2 regions of the Paenibacillus enshidis genome follow, and region 2 is predicted to be linked to the other one. Evidence: predicted binding sites of a transcription regulator. Region 2 holds the regulator's gene; the other holds the start of a gene.
What was found. Region 2 encodes NrdR, which represses ribonucleotide reductase genes. Its sites were predicted from a motif close to AACACNATATATNGTGTT; they were not measured.
Positions count from the first base shown of each region.

Region 1 (4,424 bases), on a different contig from region 2:
GCCATACATCCCCATTTGCAACAGGATGATCCCGGACAAGCCTGCACCGGCCGTAAACAGCAGTTTGGATCGTGTTTTCCACATCGCTCACAATTCCTTTTTCCATTGTTTGATTTTTTGTTCAAGCCGTTCAATCAACTCCGGATCGGCTTCATCCAAGGCATCAATCATATGGTTGACCGCAAGCGGCCCGAACTGCTCAATCAGCTCATGGCTGAGCTCCTTCGACTGCACGTCCATAAATTTCTCCCGGCTTTGCACCGGACGGTATAGCGATGTGCGTCCGCGGAGCTTCTTGCTGAGCACGCCCTTGTCCACCAAACGGTTCATGACAGTCATCACCGTATTGAAGCTAATGTCCTTGTCATGCTCCAGCAACGTCTGCACTTCCTTGATGCTCCGGTCAGGCGCATTCCATAAAATATCCATAATGCGGGATTCCAGAGGTCCGAAAAAACGGTTCAGCCCTCTCTCTCCGGTCTTAAAGTTCAGTCTTCTCATCCTGCACACCTCTCACACTACCCATTGTAGTGATGCTTGATCTGGAAGTCAACTGTCAAAAACTGTTGATCTGGTGCTCACCTTCTTCATGTTCTGAGACGCTCCGAGAACGAACCATTCCTCCAATCGCTGTTATCCCCAAATTTCGCAATTATTTTTCAGTGGAAGAAATTTGGCGATAAAGGCGAACGCTACCGCTTTTCCGGAATTGCTTCGCCCTCTCCGCTGCTGCGTGTATATCCCTGCTTAAGAATACAAAAAGAAATCGCCAATCCCTTCCGATTACTAATAAAAAAAGGCGAGAATAGAAAAAATCCTCCTATTCACGCCCTAACGTTGCATTAACTCTTTCATAAAGACAACTTGTAGCCCTGATCATTTCTGATTCCCTCAAAATTTCAGGTTTTCAGGCCGATCGTGCGCCCGCTGGAAATCTAACGGTTGTAGCAGCTGCTATTTCGCAAAATAAGACCTTTTCTAAATTCTAACGGTCGTGACCAACGTTATTCCCCTGAATTTAGGCAAAATCATCCGGGTTAAGCGAAATAAGCGACATGGCAACCGCTATAATTTGAAATCGCTATTCTTGGGACCAATAGCGGTTGTAGCATCCGTTAGAGCGCTCCCCCAACATTCCCTGTTATTCTGTTAATCAGCCAATCTGTAACCTACGCCTCTTACCGTGGTAATGTAGCGCGGTGCTGCCGCATTATCTCCCAGCTTCTTTCTGAGGCTTTTGACATGCACGTCCACCACATTGCTGCCCCCGTTAAAATCCGTCTCCCAAATATCATGCAGCATCTGCTCGCGGGAAATCACACGGCCCTGTGTCTCAATCAGCTTGAGCAGCAGATCGTACTCTGTCTTGGTCAGGCTAAGCTGCCGCTCTGCCTGATGGACCGTCATTTTGTCACGATCAATCCATATATCCTTAAAGACGATGCGCTGTCCGGCAACAGCCTGCCCCTTCTGTGCAGGCCGGCCGCTCAGTATTCGTTCAATCCGCTGCACCGGACGGGCAGAAGCGGCAGGCCAGCTTATAAGCTCTTCATGAGGCAACAGCTGCCGAGCCGCTTCCATCAAGACATCATTCACCAGATATATATGCGGCTCAGCCCCTTCAGCAAGAGATTCATGCCACCGCTGCAACGCGAACGCATCCTCAAAGGTTGTAGCATCAAAAAGAATCAGGTCCGGCAATAGCTGCTCCTGCAGCTCGGGACTCCAGCGATGGAACGCCATGACATCATAGCAGGCATCCGTCAGCATCCGCACCCATGCCTGCACAACACCCGGAACTGCGCTGATCAGCGCAATCCGCCGTGTAGTCGTACAGAATAAAGGCTGATTGGCCGCCGGCGACTTCGGGGCAAAGCGCGCCCGGACGGTACGCGGCAGCCGGACTCTTGCAACCGCATGGCTTATCTGATTCGTTTGCTTTGACATTCCGGACATACACCTCCGAATACGACATGGGCATGGGCAATATCATACCCCGTTTCTGCCATAACTTCCTTCGTCCATTCCGACGGAACTTCGCTCATCACCTCATCCACCCGTCCGCACACCTGACAGATGACATGCTGATGATCATCCATGCGCCCGTCATAACGGCTGGCCGCCTCCCCTAGCTTCAGCTCACGGATCAGCTCTTTATCCGTCAGATAACGCAGCGAGTTGTACACTGTACCGTAGGCCAGATTGTAACCACGCTCCATCAGCCGGTTCATGACGTCCGCCGCTGTGGGGTGATCATTGGATTCACGAACCACATCATACACAGCCTGCCGCTGTGAGGTTAAATTTAGAGTTCTCATCCCGTGCATCTCCCTTTTATATCACTAAGTCTTTTCATTACAGTTGATATTAGATTAGAATAATTATCGTTTATTTTTAGACCTAGTATAAATCTTATTTTATAGTTCGTCAATACAACAGCAAGTTTAAGACAGCCCCTTTCGCAATGAGAAGCGGCCCGGGACAGCCAGCTTTGCCCTCAGTGATCCCGACCAGAAAATGTGACTTACATCACATAACCAAATACAATATATAGCTAAAATAAGGATACTTTGTTCTATATATTGTGAAATTCGGAGGAATAAATTATGAATATGTTGTCAGATTCCTATGTCCGAACTATCGGTGAACGGGTGATCGGAGCATGTGACCCCGATATTTTGCGTGAAAATGCCAACCTGAACGGAGAATCCTTCAGCGGCAAAATGAGCAGGCTGGGATCGGAATACGCCAAATGGTATGCCAGGGAATTCATTCTCCCGAGCGAGCTTAAGCAGGCGGCAGATCAGGGATACATCTATGTCCATGACCTGGATCAGTATGCGCTCGGCACAACGAACTGTATCTTTATTCCATTTAACAGGCTGCTGGAAAGAGGATTTAATACCGGCAACGGATCGGTAAGAACGCCTCAGACCATCATGTCCGCCATGGCGCTTGTGGCCATCATTTTTCAGGCACAGCAAAACAGCCAATTTGGCGGCGTGTCTGCCAACAAGATCGACTGGGACCTTGCCCCTTATGTAGCACGCTCTTTCCGGAGACACTTCAGTAAGGGACAGCGGCTTTTTGCAGAGACAGCCCCATCCGCCTATGAACAGATACATATGGAAAGTGAAGCAGCACGGAATGCCTGCCCCCGCTCCTATGCGTTCGCTATGGAAGAAACGATCGCGGAAACGCGCCAGGCGGCAGAGTCCCTCATCCATAACCTGAATACGATGAGCAGCCGGGCCGGAGGTCAGATTCCTTTTACCTCTCTTAATTACGGTATGTGCACTTCCCCCGAGGGAAGGCTTGTATCCCGCACGCTGCTGGAAGCAACGATCCGCGGGCTGGGCGCAGGCGAAACGCCTGTGTTTCCACAGCATATTTTCCAGTGCAAGCAGGGGATCAATCAAAAGCACGGCGACCCGAACTACGATCTGTTCCTGCTGGCCGTCGAGTGCTCCAGCAAGCGGTTGTACCCGAATTTCGTCAATGTGGACGCCTCTTTTAATTTGCCGTATTACCGGGAAAACGATCCGGATACGATTATCGCCACCATGGGGTGCCGTACCCGTACCATCGGCGACCGGTTTGGCAGAAACCGCCAGAGCGGGAAAGGGAATTTGTCTTTTAATACGATCAACCTGCCGCGTATCGGTATTGAGCATGGCATATGCAGAGGGAACCGCAGCCACCCGGATATCAAGGGATTTTACGCCACGCTGGAGAAGAGCATGAACATTGCTCTGGAGGGGTTGATCCACCGCTACCGCATTCAGGCCCGTCAGCCTGCGAAGGCCTCCGATTTCATGATGAGGGAGGATGTATGGGAGGGCGGGGGCCAGCTGTCTCCCGAAGAAGAGGTCGGCCGTCTGCTGAAGCACGGTACATTGGCCATCGGATTTATCGGGCTGGCAGAATGCATGAAAGCGATGTATGGCATGCACCATGGGGAGAGTGACACCGTACACAGGGAAGCACAGCGCGTCATTGCCGCGATGCGTGCTTTCTGTGACCGGATGAGCGAAACGCATGACCTGAACATCACCCTGTTTGCGACACCTGCCGAGGGACTTGCAGGCAAATTCACGAAGCTGGATGCCGCGGAATTCGGAATCATTGAAGGGGTTACGGACCGCGAGTATTATACGAACTCTTTTCATATTCCCGTTTATTACAAAGTAACAGCGGCACGCAAGATTGATCTGGAGGCGTCTTTCCATACCTACTGCAATGCGGGTGCCATCTCCTATATTGAACTGGATGGCAATGCCCGCAGCAACCCGGAGGCGTTCCGGTCCATCGTGCAGTACGCCCTCTCCCAGAATATCGGGTATTTTTCCATCAATCACCCGATTGACCGGTGCCCGGATTGCGGATATGAAGGCATCATTGGCAGTGAATGCCCGCAATGCGGC
Region 1 covers NZ_JBHHMI010000005.1:214,161-218,584, forward strand. Annotated here, with positions in the region: gene ACE41H_RS08560 (M56 family metallopeptidase) at 1-84, opposite strand, end outside; gene ACE41H_RS08565 (BlaI/MecI/CopY family transcriptional regulator) at 88-501, opposite strand; gene ACE41H_RS08570 (winged helix-turn-helix domain-containing protein) at 1,150-1,947, opposite strand; gene ACE41H_RS08575 (Fur family transcriptional regulator) at 1,923-2,318, opposite strand; gene ACE41H_RS08580 (anaerobic ribonucleoside triphosphate reductase) at 2,607-4,424, shown strand, end outside.
Region 1: ACE41H_RS08580 (anaerobic ribonucleoside triphosphate reductase) is a predicted target of NrdR. The motif match lies at 2,541-2,558, and genes of this name have one in related genera.

Region 2 (4,424 bases):
TATTGGTTTGACCGGAGGCATTGCCACCGGGAAGAGCACGGTATCGGCGCTGCTGGCAGCCAAGGGTGCGCTGCTGGTCGATGCCGATGCCATTGCCCGGGAAGTGATGCTTCCGGGGCATCCTGTGCTGGAAGCTGTTGTCCGTCATTTCGGGCAAGAAGTATTGAATCAAGACGGTACGCTGCATCGCAAGAAGCTGGGAGCGATTGTATTTGCCAATCCCACAGAGCGCCAAGCGTTGAATGATATTACCCATCCTGCCATTCGGCAGGAGATCTTACGGCGGATGAATGCTTATGAGACGGAGTTTCCGGACAAGCTAATCGTTGTGGATATTCCGCTTCTGTATGAGTCCGGGCTGGACAAGCTTTTTCATAAGGTTCTGGTTGTTTACGTTCCGCGGGAAGTTCAATTGAAAAGGCTGATGGAGCGTGACGGACTGACGGAGGAGCAAGCCAGCCAAAGGCTTGATGCACAGATGCCGATTGAGGAGAAGAAACGTCTGGCGGATATCGTAGTCGATAACAGCCGTGATATGGCCTCTACAGAACGGCAGTTGGATGAGTTGTGTGAGCGGAAGGTATTTTCATGACGATTATGCGTAAAAAAAGGGTTCTGCTTGTTTTGTTTGTTGCTTTTGTGCTTTTTTTATTTCTCAGCTCCAATTGGATGTCCTGGTTTTATCCGATTCATTACAAGGATGAAATCAGAGAGCATGCCGAAATGTATGATGTGGACCCATTCCTTATTGCCTCTATTATCCGTGTGGAGACTAATTATGAGACAAGCAGGGAATCACGCAGGGGAGCGCTTGGTCTGATGCAGCTGATGCCGGACACGGCGCAATGGATCATGGATACAACAGGTGTTCCCAAGAGTTCGCTTGAACTCATAAGGGACGAGCCTGATATGAATATAAAGCTCGGTACCTGGTATGTACACAGGCTGGGAGAACAGTTTCAGAATAATCCGGTAGCGATGATCGCCGCTTATAACGCAGGCCCCGGAAAGGTCAAAGAATGGCTGCGGGAGGGGACTTGGGACGGCAGGGAACAGACGATCAAGCAGATTCCGTTCGGGGAAACAAGGCATTATGTACAACGGGTCATCCATTATTACAGACAGTACACGAAAATATACGGTCACTTTTAATGGAGGAAAATGACGGGACAAGCCGTTTGACCTGTCCCGCCGTTTTAAGAGGTTAAGAATTAACGAAATTGACCTGCCAGTTGCTGCTCAGCGATTGTCACCAGACGTTTCGTGATGAAACCCCCGATCGAACCGTTCTCGTAAGAAGTCATGTTACCTTGGTAGCCGTCTTGTGGAATAGCGATACCAAGTTCCTGAGCAACCTCGTATTTAAGCTGTTCCAACGCACCGGAAGCTTGTTTCACCACCAGGTTGTTGGAGTTTCCATTGTTACCACCTTGTCCCATTGCTGTTCACCTCCTCCGTGTTGGTACAAGTATTATGTGTAGACAGACAGATTTTATTACTCCTGATAGCAGGGAAGTTATTGGTAAAAGGAAGTGAGCGAGTTTTTATGAAATGTCCATTTTGCGGCTATGCAGGCACCAAAGTGCTGGACTCAAGACCAGCGAATGAGAATAAATCCATACGTCGCCGCCGTGAATGCGAGCAATGCAGCCGGCGATTTACCACCTTCGAAATGGTGGAGGAAACACCGCTGATGGTCATTAAGAAGGACGGCAGCCGTGAGGAATTCAGCCGCGACAAAATACTGCGTGGTCTTATCCGGGCTTGTGAGAAGCGGCCGGTCTCTGTTGAGCATCTGGAGCGGATCGTTTCACAGGTGGAGAATTCGCTGCGCAATACCGCAGCAGCCGAGGTGGAAAGCCGTAATATCGGCGAGCTGGTCATGGAGCAGCTGTACCCGGTGGATGAGGTGGCCTATGTCCGTTTTGCATCGGTATACCGCCAGTTCAAGGACATCAATATGTTCATGAAGGAACTGAAAACACTACTCTCCAAGGACACGGCCGACGAATAAACGTCGGCCTCAGGCGGTGAAAAAAGTATTGACAGTGGGGCTTGAATTTTATATGATATAGGAGTCGCCGCAAGCGGATGACAAATTGAATAAGAATTTGGGGCCTTAGCTCAGCTGGGAGAGCGCATCGCTGGCAGCGATGAGGTCAGGGGTTCGATCCCCCTAGGCTCCATAATTAAAGAACCTCATGACCAATTCGGTTATGAGGTTTCTTTGTTAAATCATCTGCGAGCAGCTCGATTGTTGCTCTCATACTATAACGGGTGTGACAGCGCTTATTCAGCTCAAAATGCCTCGTTTCAAATTCTAAAGGTTACCAGCGAGCTTATCTGGCTGTTTTCAATAAGAACTCTCCATATTTGCGCAAATAACGTCAACCAGAACCGTTAGATTTTCAAAAGCGATTATTGCTCTGCCATAACCGCAGGGACAACCGTTAAAAAATATCGCACTGTATTCACTTTATTACCGTAAGTCGGTAAGAGCGATATCGCTGTTTTCCACTTGCCACCTCAAGCAGTTTCTTCTCGATCAGGCCGCGAAGAATAACTCTGACGCGGTGTTCTGAAAGCAGCAAATGGCCTGATAACTCGACTGGCGTAAAAGGACGCAGCAGTCTGTGAGCAAACCGCAAGGTTTCGGCTTCCGCCCAGCCGAGTCCGGACGGCACAGAGCTGGCTAGAAACTTTCCAACGAAGGAAAGAACGAGCTGCTTGCAGACCCCTGGGTCATCCCGAATTGACAAATAAGCGATTGGAAGGAAGAGCCAATCATCAAGAACCAGTAGGGATTGCTTCATGCACAAATCCTTGAATCGACTAACCTCAATATCTCTGGCGTGACTTCGATAGTCCTGAATTTCAATACAACCTTTGACATTGCCGGGCAAGTACGCAAAGTCAAGATAGCGATATCCATTATTAAAGTCCCTGATCTCGTATTCTGGGTATAAGTGATTCAGACTGCCTATAACAGGAAACCAGATCAAGCGCAAAAAATCGATCGATCCGCGGCTTAATCCCTTTCGCAGCATTTCCCGCCTTCTGGGGCTTTTCTCTTCAGCAATCTGCTGTTCCATCCATTTCTGATAAACTTCATCAAATATGCTCATAGAATTCACATCCGATCCGATTAATTCAAAAATAAAAACCGCTTTAATACGTCAATGCTCTGATGAACAAGACGTATTGAAGCGGTATGTGCTTCACACCGTAATTTGATTACAATGTAGCATAACCAGAAAGAATCTTCAAGTGAACAAATTTCTTTTGAATAGTACAGCTAACCATAACGGGAGAGCGCTTACATGTCAGGCCAGAGCCCGATCTCCCTAGACGGGGAATGAAGGGGGCACTTCACAATTCAGTTATGAGGTGCTTTGCTAAATCATCTACGTGCCGCCGCCCTAAAGTTGCTTTCAAACTATAACGGGTGTAACAGCGCTTATTCAGCTCAAAATGCTCCGTTTCAAATTCTAAAGGTTACCAGCGAGCTTATCTGGCTGTTTTCACTAAAGAACACTCCATATTTGCTCAAATAACGTCAACCAGAACCGTTAGATTTTCAGAAGCGATTATTATCTTGTAATAACCGCTGCGGTAACCGTTAAAATGTACTATAACCTGGATAGTGCGACTAACCACAATGGATGAGCGGTGGCACTTTCGATGATTTGCCCCCGCGCTTTTTGCTTATGACCTATCCAATCCATTAAAATCCTTGAGCATGTCGATAAAATATTCAAGCTGATCTTCATTCCATTTGGAAATGCGTTCAAAATAGGCGATTTCCTTTTCCTTAAGAGCTTCTTTCGTTTTTTCCCGCCCCAGATCCGTGAGGGACAGAAATATTCCCCGGCGATCCTCGGGAGAGGATTCCCTTTTCACATACTCCAACTGCTCCAGCTGTTTGACGAGGCGGCTGACGGAGCTGCGGTCCATAGCTGTTGCCTCCGCCAATACAGAGGCGCTCGTAGGTCCGTATGAATAAAGCCAACGGACAAGATGGAAAGCGGCAGGCTGCAGGGAAGGATCAAACCGTGCGGCGATTTTTACATTTAGCGCGTGCATTGAAGTAATTAAGGCATTGAGTTGTTCACCGAGCAGCAGCTCCAAATGTGTGCGCCGCGTATTTTTATATTGATCTTCATTCATCTGTTTCACCTAACCTCTGCAATTTGTATAATTTAATTAGTTGACATATATCAATCAATTCAATATAGTTGATTTATGTCAATTATATAAAGGTGTCCGCCATAAGTCAAAGCTTAAGGCGGAATTACGGGAAAGGAGCAGTCTAATGACGACAAAACCGATGATTGTAATCACCGGAGCCACAAGTGGTCTGGGGCAGATCGTGGCGGTTGAAATGGCCAAGCGTGGGGTCCATCTTGTTTTGACAGCCAGAAGCA
Region 2 covers NZ_JBHHMI010000008.1:85,808-90,231, forward strand. Annotated here, with positions in the region: gene coaE (dephospho-CoA kinase) at 1-592, shown strand, start outside; gene ACE41H_RS11480 (lytic transglycosylase domain-containing protein) at 589-1,152, shown strand; gene ACE41H_RS11485 (alpha/beta-type small acid-soluble spore protein) at 1,212-1,439, opposite strand; gene nrdR (transcriptional regulator NrdR) at 1,547-2,014, shown strand; tRNA gene ACE41H_RS11495 (tRNA-Ala) at 2,114-2,186, shown strand; gene ACE41H_RS11500 (transcriptional regulator) at 2,472-3,125, opposite strand; gene ACE41H_RS11505 (MarR family winged helix-turn-helix transcriptional regulator) at 3,706-4,167, opposite strand; gene ACE41H_RS11510 (SDR family NAD(P)-dependent oxidoreductase) at 4,313-4,424, shown strand, end outside.